DNA from 3 places in the Pseudoalteromonas sp. Z1A6 genome. Region 2 is predicted to be linked to each of the others. Evidence: predicted binding sites of a transcription regulator. Region 2 holds the regulator's gene; each other region holds the start of a gene.
The links. Region 2 encodes sigma-54, which starts transcription at its own class of promoters, with help from an activator protein. Its sites were predicted from a motif close to GTTGGCACGNNNNTNGNNT; they were not measured.

Region 1 (2,205 bases), on a different contig from region 2:
AGACTTAACCCATGACATCCTTTACTACACCCGATTTATTTGACGATCATCGCGATAACGTACAAGTAGCAGACAGCGGCCTTTACCACTTTGGTAAAAAAACCACGTTTTATGGCAAAGTAGTTACCGTTACCTGCCCAGAAGACAACTCTTTTGCCGCCGATATATTGCATGAAAATGGTGAAGGTAAAGTATTAGTTATAAACGGGTTTGCGAGCAAACGCTTTGCGTTCATAGGCGATATTATGGCTGAGCGTGCCTTAAGTAATGGCTGGGAAGGCGTAATAATAAATGGCTGTTGCCGAGATATTGAAATACTTGCCACGATGAACTTACCTGTAATGGCGCTAGGCTCTACACCGCGTAGTACCTTAAAACGCGGCTTTGGTGATAAAAACCAAGCTGTTACCATGCTTAGCACCACTATTGAACCTAACGATTGGGTTTACGCCGATATTAATGGTTTAATCATCAGTAAAACGCCCCTTATTTAGCACTCAAAACCATATAAATAACAGCCAACTTGGTGCACCTGCGCACCAAATTGGTCTGTTTTAGCTCATTTCAATGCCATTATTTTTACAGCCCACATTTATAAACCTCACACAACCTATCAAAACCTGACCAGTTGGACAGGATTTTAATTTATGGCATTCCTCTTGCTTAGGTTTTAAACAATATAATAAGCTAACCGATTAAAAAGCGGATCAGGCTCTGTAAAATAAAAACAAGATGTTACGCAGTGGGCTGAAAAATAATAAAAATTAATCTGTCTTTTTAATCACCCTAAATCTGGACTGCTTAGTCAGATTTTTTATAACGAGTGGTGATATGAGTACCAAAAATAATAATACGACCGGTATTTTTTGTGACCATGGTCCTAAAGCATGGCAAACACATTACCAAGGCACACTTATTAATAAGCGCCTTGTGGTAAAAGATGTATTTGCTATTAAAGGCGAGCGTAACAGCGCAGGCAACCCACATTGGTTTAAAACAGCTAAACCGGCTCAAAGTACGGCAAGCTCGGTTAATAAGCTCATGACCGCTGGTTGTAACTTTATAGGCTTTACCCACACAGACGAACTGGCTTATAGCTTAGAGGGTAATAATATACATTATGGCGCTGCGCAAAATCCTAAATTAAAAGGGCATGCTTGCGGTGGTTCGAGTATGGGTTCGGCAGCAGCCGTGGCTGCTAACTTAGCCGATATTGGCTTAGGTACCGACACTGGCGGCTCAATTAGAATACCCGCCAGCTATTGTGGTTTATATGGCATAAGGCCAAGCCATAACGTGATTGAAAAAGACGGCCTAATACCGTTGGCTCCCCCTTTTGATACCATAGGTTGGCTTACCCAAAGCGCTGAGCTATTAAGCAGCGTTAGCGATGTATTATTACCACAACAAGCTATTAATAAAGTAAATACGCTGGTTATTTGCGAAGCACTCTTTGAACTCGTTGACCCCTCTTTACAAGCACCACTGGGTAAGCTTTTAGAAAAAACCAAACCTTATTTTAATCATCATATCGATTTTAAGCTCCCCAAAAGCAGCCTGCTAAGTGAGCTTGCCGATACCTTTAGAATATTACAAGGTCGTGCGATTGCTAAAACGCACCGAGACTGGCTAGAACTCCCAGATCAGCTTTCTCATTTTGCGCCAGCAATTGCGGCTCGTTTTAAAATGGCACTGGCTTTAACCAAGCAAGAAGAACAAGAGGCGTTAAAAATACAGCACGAATGGCAAGTAATCGTCGCTAAAAACTTAAACAAGCACAGCTGCTTATTTTTACCCACCACCCCTACAACTGCACCTAAATTAGGCGCCGACACAAGCGCCTTACGTATGCAAATTATTACGCTTTCGGCAATTGCAGGACTTAGTGGCTCAGCGCAAGTGCATTTACCGCTGGCTGATTTAGCAAATGATCATCCTTATGGTTTTTCATTAATGATGACCCACGGTAACGATAAAAGCCTACTTGCTTGCGTTAAGCACCTAGCTGAACACTTTAAACAGGACACACCGGCATGACCACACACAATATTGCATTTACCGCGTCTCATTTTTCGGCAACAGAGGCGGGTATAAATATACTAAAACAAGGCGGTACAGCTACCGAGGCTATGGTAGCGGCTGCCGCTGCGATTAGCGTTGTGTATCCACATATGAACTCAATTGGTGGCGACAGCTTTTGGCTTA
Region 2 (2,205 bases):
TCTGCTTTTTGATTTAGTTTTTCTACATCAAGAATGACATGAACATTATTAATATGATCAGAGTGTCTTTCTAGCTTCGCAAATTTGGTATTAATATAGTCTCTTAGTGAATCGGTTAATTCTACGTGACGACCAGTTAAGTTTAGTTGCATAAGCATTACCCTCTTTTTTTTGCGTCTTAAATCAAACTTTTACGCTGATTTGACGGTGGAATAGCCAGAGATTCGCGGTATTTTGCGATTGTACGTCTCGCTACTTTAATTCCTTGCTCAGCCAATATATCCGCTATTTTGCTATCACTCAATGGTTTTGCTGAGTTTTCTGCTGCGATTAATTTTCGGATAAGCGCACGGATTGCTGTAGATGAACATTCACCACCGTTTTCGGTGCTTACATGGCTTGAGAAAAAATATTTAAGCTCAAATATACCACGGGGTGTGTGCATATACTTTTGGGTTGTTACGCGCGAAATTGTTGATTCGTGCATTTCTACCATTTCAGCAACATCATTTAAAACCATTGGTTTCATGGCTTCAGGACCGTGTTCAAAAAAGCCTTGTTGTTGCTTAACAATACAATTTGTTACTTTTAATAGCGTGTCGTTTCTACTTTCTAAGCTTTTAATAAACCATTTAGCTTCTTGTAAATGCGAGCGAATAAACTGGCTGTCACCACTGGATTTTACAGTGCGAGACATTGCAGCGTATTGGCTATTAACACGAATTTTAGGCATGCTATCTGGGTTTAACTCAACAACCCAGCGGCCTTTAATTTTTTTAACTGACACATCAGGAATAACATACTCAGACTCTTCTCTTACAATAGTATCTGCAGGCTTAGGGCTAAGAGTATGTATTAATGTCATTACTTCTTTAAGCTCTTCTTCTTTGAGCTTAGTCTTCTTCATTAATGTACGATAGTCACGAGCTGCTAATAAATCAATATGCTCGGTTAAAATCATTTTCGTTTCATTAATGTAAGGTGTTTCTTTATCAAACTGGTTAAGTTGAATACATAAACACTCTTGTAAACTACGTGCAGCAATACCGACAGGATCAAACAGTTGGATGCGCTTTAATACTGCTTCAATTTCATCAAGTTCAACTTCGTTATCTTCTTCGTTTTCTTGATTAAAGCTTTCTAAAATTTCTTCGCAGCTTAGTGTTAAAATGCCTGAATCATCGACGGCTTCTACAATAGCAATAGCAATGGCTTCATCGGTAGGGCTAAATGGCGTTAGTTGTAATTGCCACATTAAATACTCATGAAGCGTTTCAGTAGAGGCGCCTTGGTATATTGATTCGTCTTCAGGCATTGGACCTGATGATGCTGCAGGGGCGGCACTCATGTACTCATCCCAACTAACATCCATAGCCATGTCGTCACTTAGCGTGTCTTTTGCAAGTGCTTCACCACTATCTTGTTCGTATTCGCTTGGAGCATCATCGGCAGATGCGCTAACAGTTATGTCATCTGTATCTGCTTTTTGCTCGTTTTTACCTGCAGCGTCTTCGGAATAGTCTGGTTCTTCAACCTCTAATAGCGGGTTGCTGTCGAGAGCTTCTTGTATTTCTTGCTGGAGATCCAATGTACTGAGTTGCAACAAACGAATAGCCTGTTGCAGCTGTGGAGTCATTGTAAGTTGCTGGCCCATGCGCAGCTGTAGTGATTGCCTCATGTATCTCTAACAATCCTTTTATGTTGTTATAATTAATACTAGCAGATGCTTAAAGACATGGCGTAAATGTTACAGCCTAAATTGCTCGCCTAAGTAAACATCGCGTACTGTTTTATCATTTAATACGTGTTCTGGAGTACCTGATGCAATCAGCTCCCCATGAGAAACAATGTAGGCTTTTTCACAAACATCAAGGGTTTCTCTTACGTTATGATCGGTAATTAATACACCAATCCCACGATTTTTAAGATGTTCTATTATTTTCTTTATGTCTAATACCGAAATCGGGTCAACACCTGCAAATGGTTCATCCAGTAATATAAATTTAGGATCTGCTGCCAGCGCACGTGCTATTTCAACACGACGACGTTCGCCACCCGACAATGCCATACCTTGGCTATCACGAATGTGTTGTATGCTAAATTCATCTAATAATTTATCGAGAGTGTCTTCTCTAGCTTGTTTATTTAACTCTTTGCGCGTTTCTAAAATGGCCATTAAGTTTTGATAAACAGTCAGCTTTCTGA
Region 3 (2,205 bases), on a different contig from region 2:
GCGTATGAACAGGACTTACCGTGTACGAAATAGTACCTTGAGCATGTGCGCCTACTTTTATAGCCGCTTTAATCGCTGTTTCTAGGTTACGTACATCGTTCATTGCATCGAAAATACGAAATACGTCAACGCCATTTTTATGTGCGCGTTCTACAAACTTTTCAACTACATCATCAGCGTAATGGCGGTAGCCTAATAGGTTTTGACCGCGTAATAGCATTTGCTGTTTAGTATTAGGCATCGCTTTTTTAAGCGCACGAATACGCTCCCAAGGATCTTCGCCTAAATAACGAATACACGAATCAAATGTAGCACCGCCCCACGATTCAATAGACCAATAACCTGCATCATCTAGCTTGCTAGCAATAGGTAGCATATCGTCTAGGCGCATACGTGTTGCGAGCAATGATTGGTGCGCATCGCGTAATACCAATTCTGTTAATTTTAATTTAGCCATGTGTGTGCCCCTTATTTATTATTTGATTTGTACTGAGCAATGGCAGCACTAATAGCAGCGATGTGCTCATTAGGCACACCTTGAGATTTAAAAGACGGTGATTTAGCTGGTGATGCCTCTGGTTCGCTATAGCGCGTCACCAAATTAGACATAAGCGTTACTGCACCAATTAATATCGACAGAAATACAAACACCCCAACCATACCAGTTAGCATTAAGCTACCAGCCGTTGTGAGTAGAGCACCTATATCCATTTTTCTCCCCCTTGAAACCCATATCGAAAATAAAAAATCGATTTAATTAAATATTTATTCACTGGATAATAACAAAACTAGTCGCTTTGTCTACATCTTGTAAATTGGTAAAACCAATTAAACTATAAACAACATAACACTCAACAAATTTACATGCCATAACCCAGCAATCATGCGCCCTACAATACATACAGAAAATAACGACTATAGCTAATAGTTATATGGAAGTTGTTAATTAACTATTCAACTTAATAAAAATAACCGCCAAATTTTATAATAAGTACAAAAACACACACCAATTGTTAATTGGTCTTACCAAAAAGGTTATTTTTAGTGAATATTTACCGGTAACTTGTAACAGTGTGAATAACTTACATAACAAAGCGTAAAAATTACTAACTAACTAATAACTAAAAACACAGTTAAAAACCATAACCACTTGATATAAAACAAAAATAAACTTTGGCATATAACTGGCATTAGTTATTGTGAGCAAATTTGATAACCAAGGAGAAAACAATGTTACGCTGGACAATTACATTTTTAGTTATTGCTTTAATCGCTGCAGTGTTAGGTTTTGGTGGCATCGCAGGTGCCGCAGCTGGTATAGCAAAAATTATATTTTTTATATTTTTAGTACTTTTAGTGATCTCATTAGTTTCAGGTGCACTACGTGGTAAATCACCCAGGTAGATAAAGCATTCAACTAACAAACACTAAAATTTAATTAACACTTACAAGGAATTACATTATGAATTCAACAACTGTAAAAGCAGCACTAATCGGTCTATTCGCAAGTTTCTTTATCATGGGTTGTGAAGACAATCATGCAGAAGACGCAGGCGAACGTATTGACGAAGCAGTAACTGACGTGCAAAACAAAGTAGAAGATGCATGTGAAAATGTTAAAGAAGGCGTAAACGCTGAAGAAACTAACTGTTAATTCTTCTTGTATCGCTAAAAAACGGCCTTAGGGCCGTTTTTTTGTGTCTGTAATAAAATCACTGACTATAAAGCTGCTCATTTAGCGGCTAGCTTGTTAAAATAAAAAAAACGATATTTAAAGCAAGGCAATATGGCATTTACAACAACCTACACACTAGATAAACCTTACTTTTACGAGTGCTTTGACGAGTCACTCCCCTACAGTAAGCGCGCCAAACCTAAGTACTTTTTACTTGTACTCCTCGTTGCGCTTGGTTTATTTGGCATTTATGTTTTAAACGATCATTACTTAGGATCGTTTATGATCATGCTAGGTGTACTAGAGTGCGTCGCTTTTTACTATCGCAGACCTTGGTGGGTAACCAGACAAATGCTCAGCAGAGCGTCAGGCTCTGAGGTAACACTTACCTTTGATGAAGAAGGCATTAAGTCGGCTAATCATTACAAAAGTTTTGAGCTAACTTGGCAAAACATAAGCGAAGTAATAGATACTCAGCAAGGTATTATTATTAAAAATAAAAGCGGAATGCAGTACATTTCAAAACAAAT

Region 1: the regulator sigma-54 is predicted to act here: its motif matches at 647-665, upstream of GQR46_RS08210 (amidase family protein).
Region 3: the regulator sigma-54 is predicted to act here: its motif matches at 1,173-1,191, upstream of GQR46_RS14745 (DUF1328 family protein).

What each region holds. Positions count from the first base shown of each region.
Region 1 is NZ_WTKW01000096.1:1,872-4,076, forward strand. It holds gene GQR46_RS08200 (TetR/AcrR family transcriptional regulator) at 1-8, shown strand, start outside; gene GQR46_RS08205 (putative 4-hydroxy-4-methyl-2-oxoglutarate aldolase) at 12-494, shown strand; gene GQR46_RS08210 (amidase family protein) at 832-2,037, shown strand; gene GQR46_RS08215 (gamma-glutamyltransferase) at 2,034-2,205, shown strand, end outside.
Region 2 is NZ_WTKW01000033.1:13,391-15,595, reverse strand. It holds gene hpf (ribosome hibernation promoting factor) at 1-152, opposite strand, end outside; gene GQR46_RS03805 (RNA polymerase factor sigma-54) at 179-1,678, opposite strand; gene lptB (LPS export ABC transporter ATP-binding protein) at 1,748-2,205, opposite strand, start outside.
Region 3 is NZ_WTKW01000258.1:96-2,300, reverse strand. It holds gene oadA (sodium-extruding oxaloacetate decarboxylase subunit alpha) at 1-457, opposite strand, end outside; gene GQR46_RS14750 (OadG family transporter subunit) at 469-711, opposite strand; gene GQR46_RS14745 (DUF1328 family protein) at 1,231-1,404, shown strand; gene GQR46_RS14740 (hypothetical protein) at 1,463-1,654, shown strand; gene GQR46_RS14735 (YcxB family protein) at 1,787-2,205, shown strand, end outside.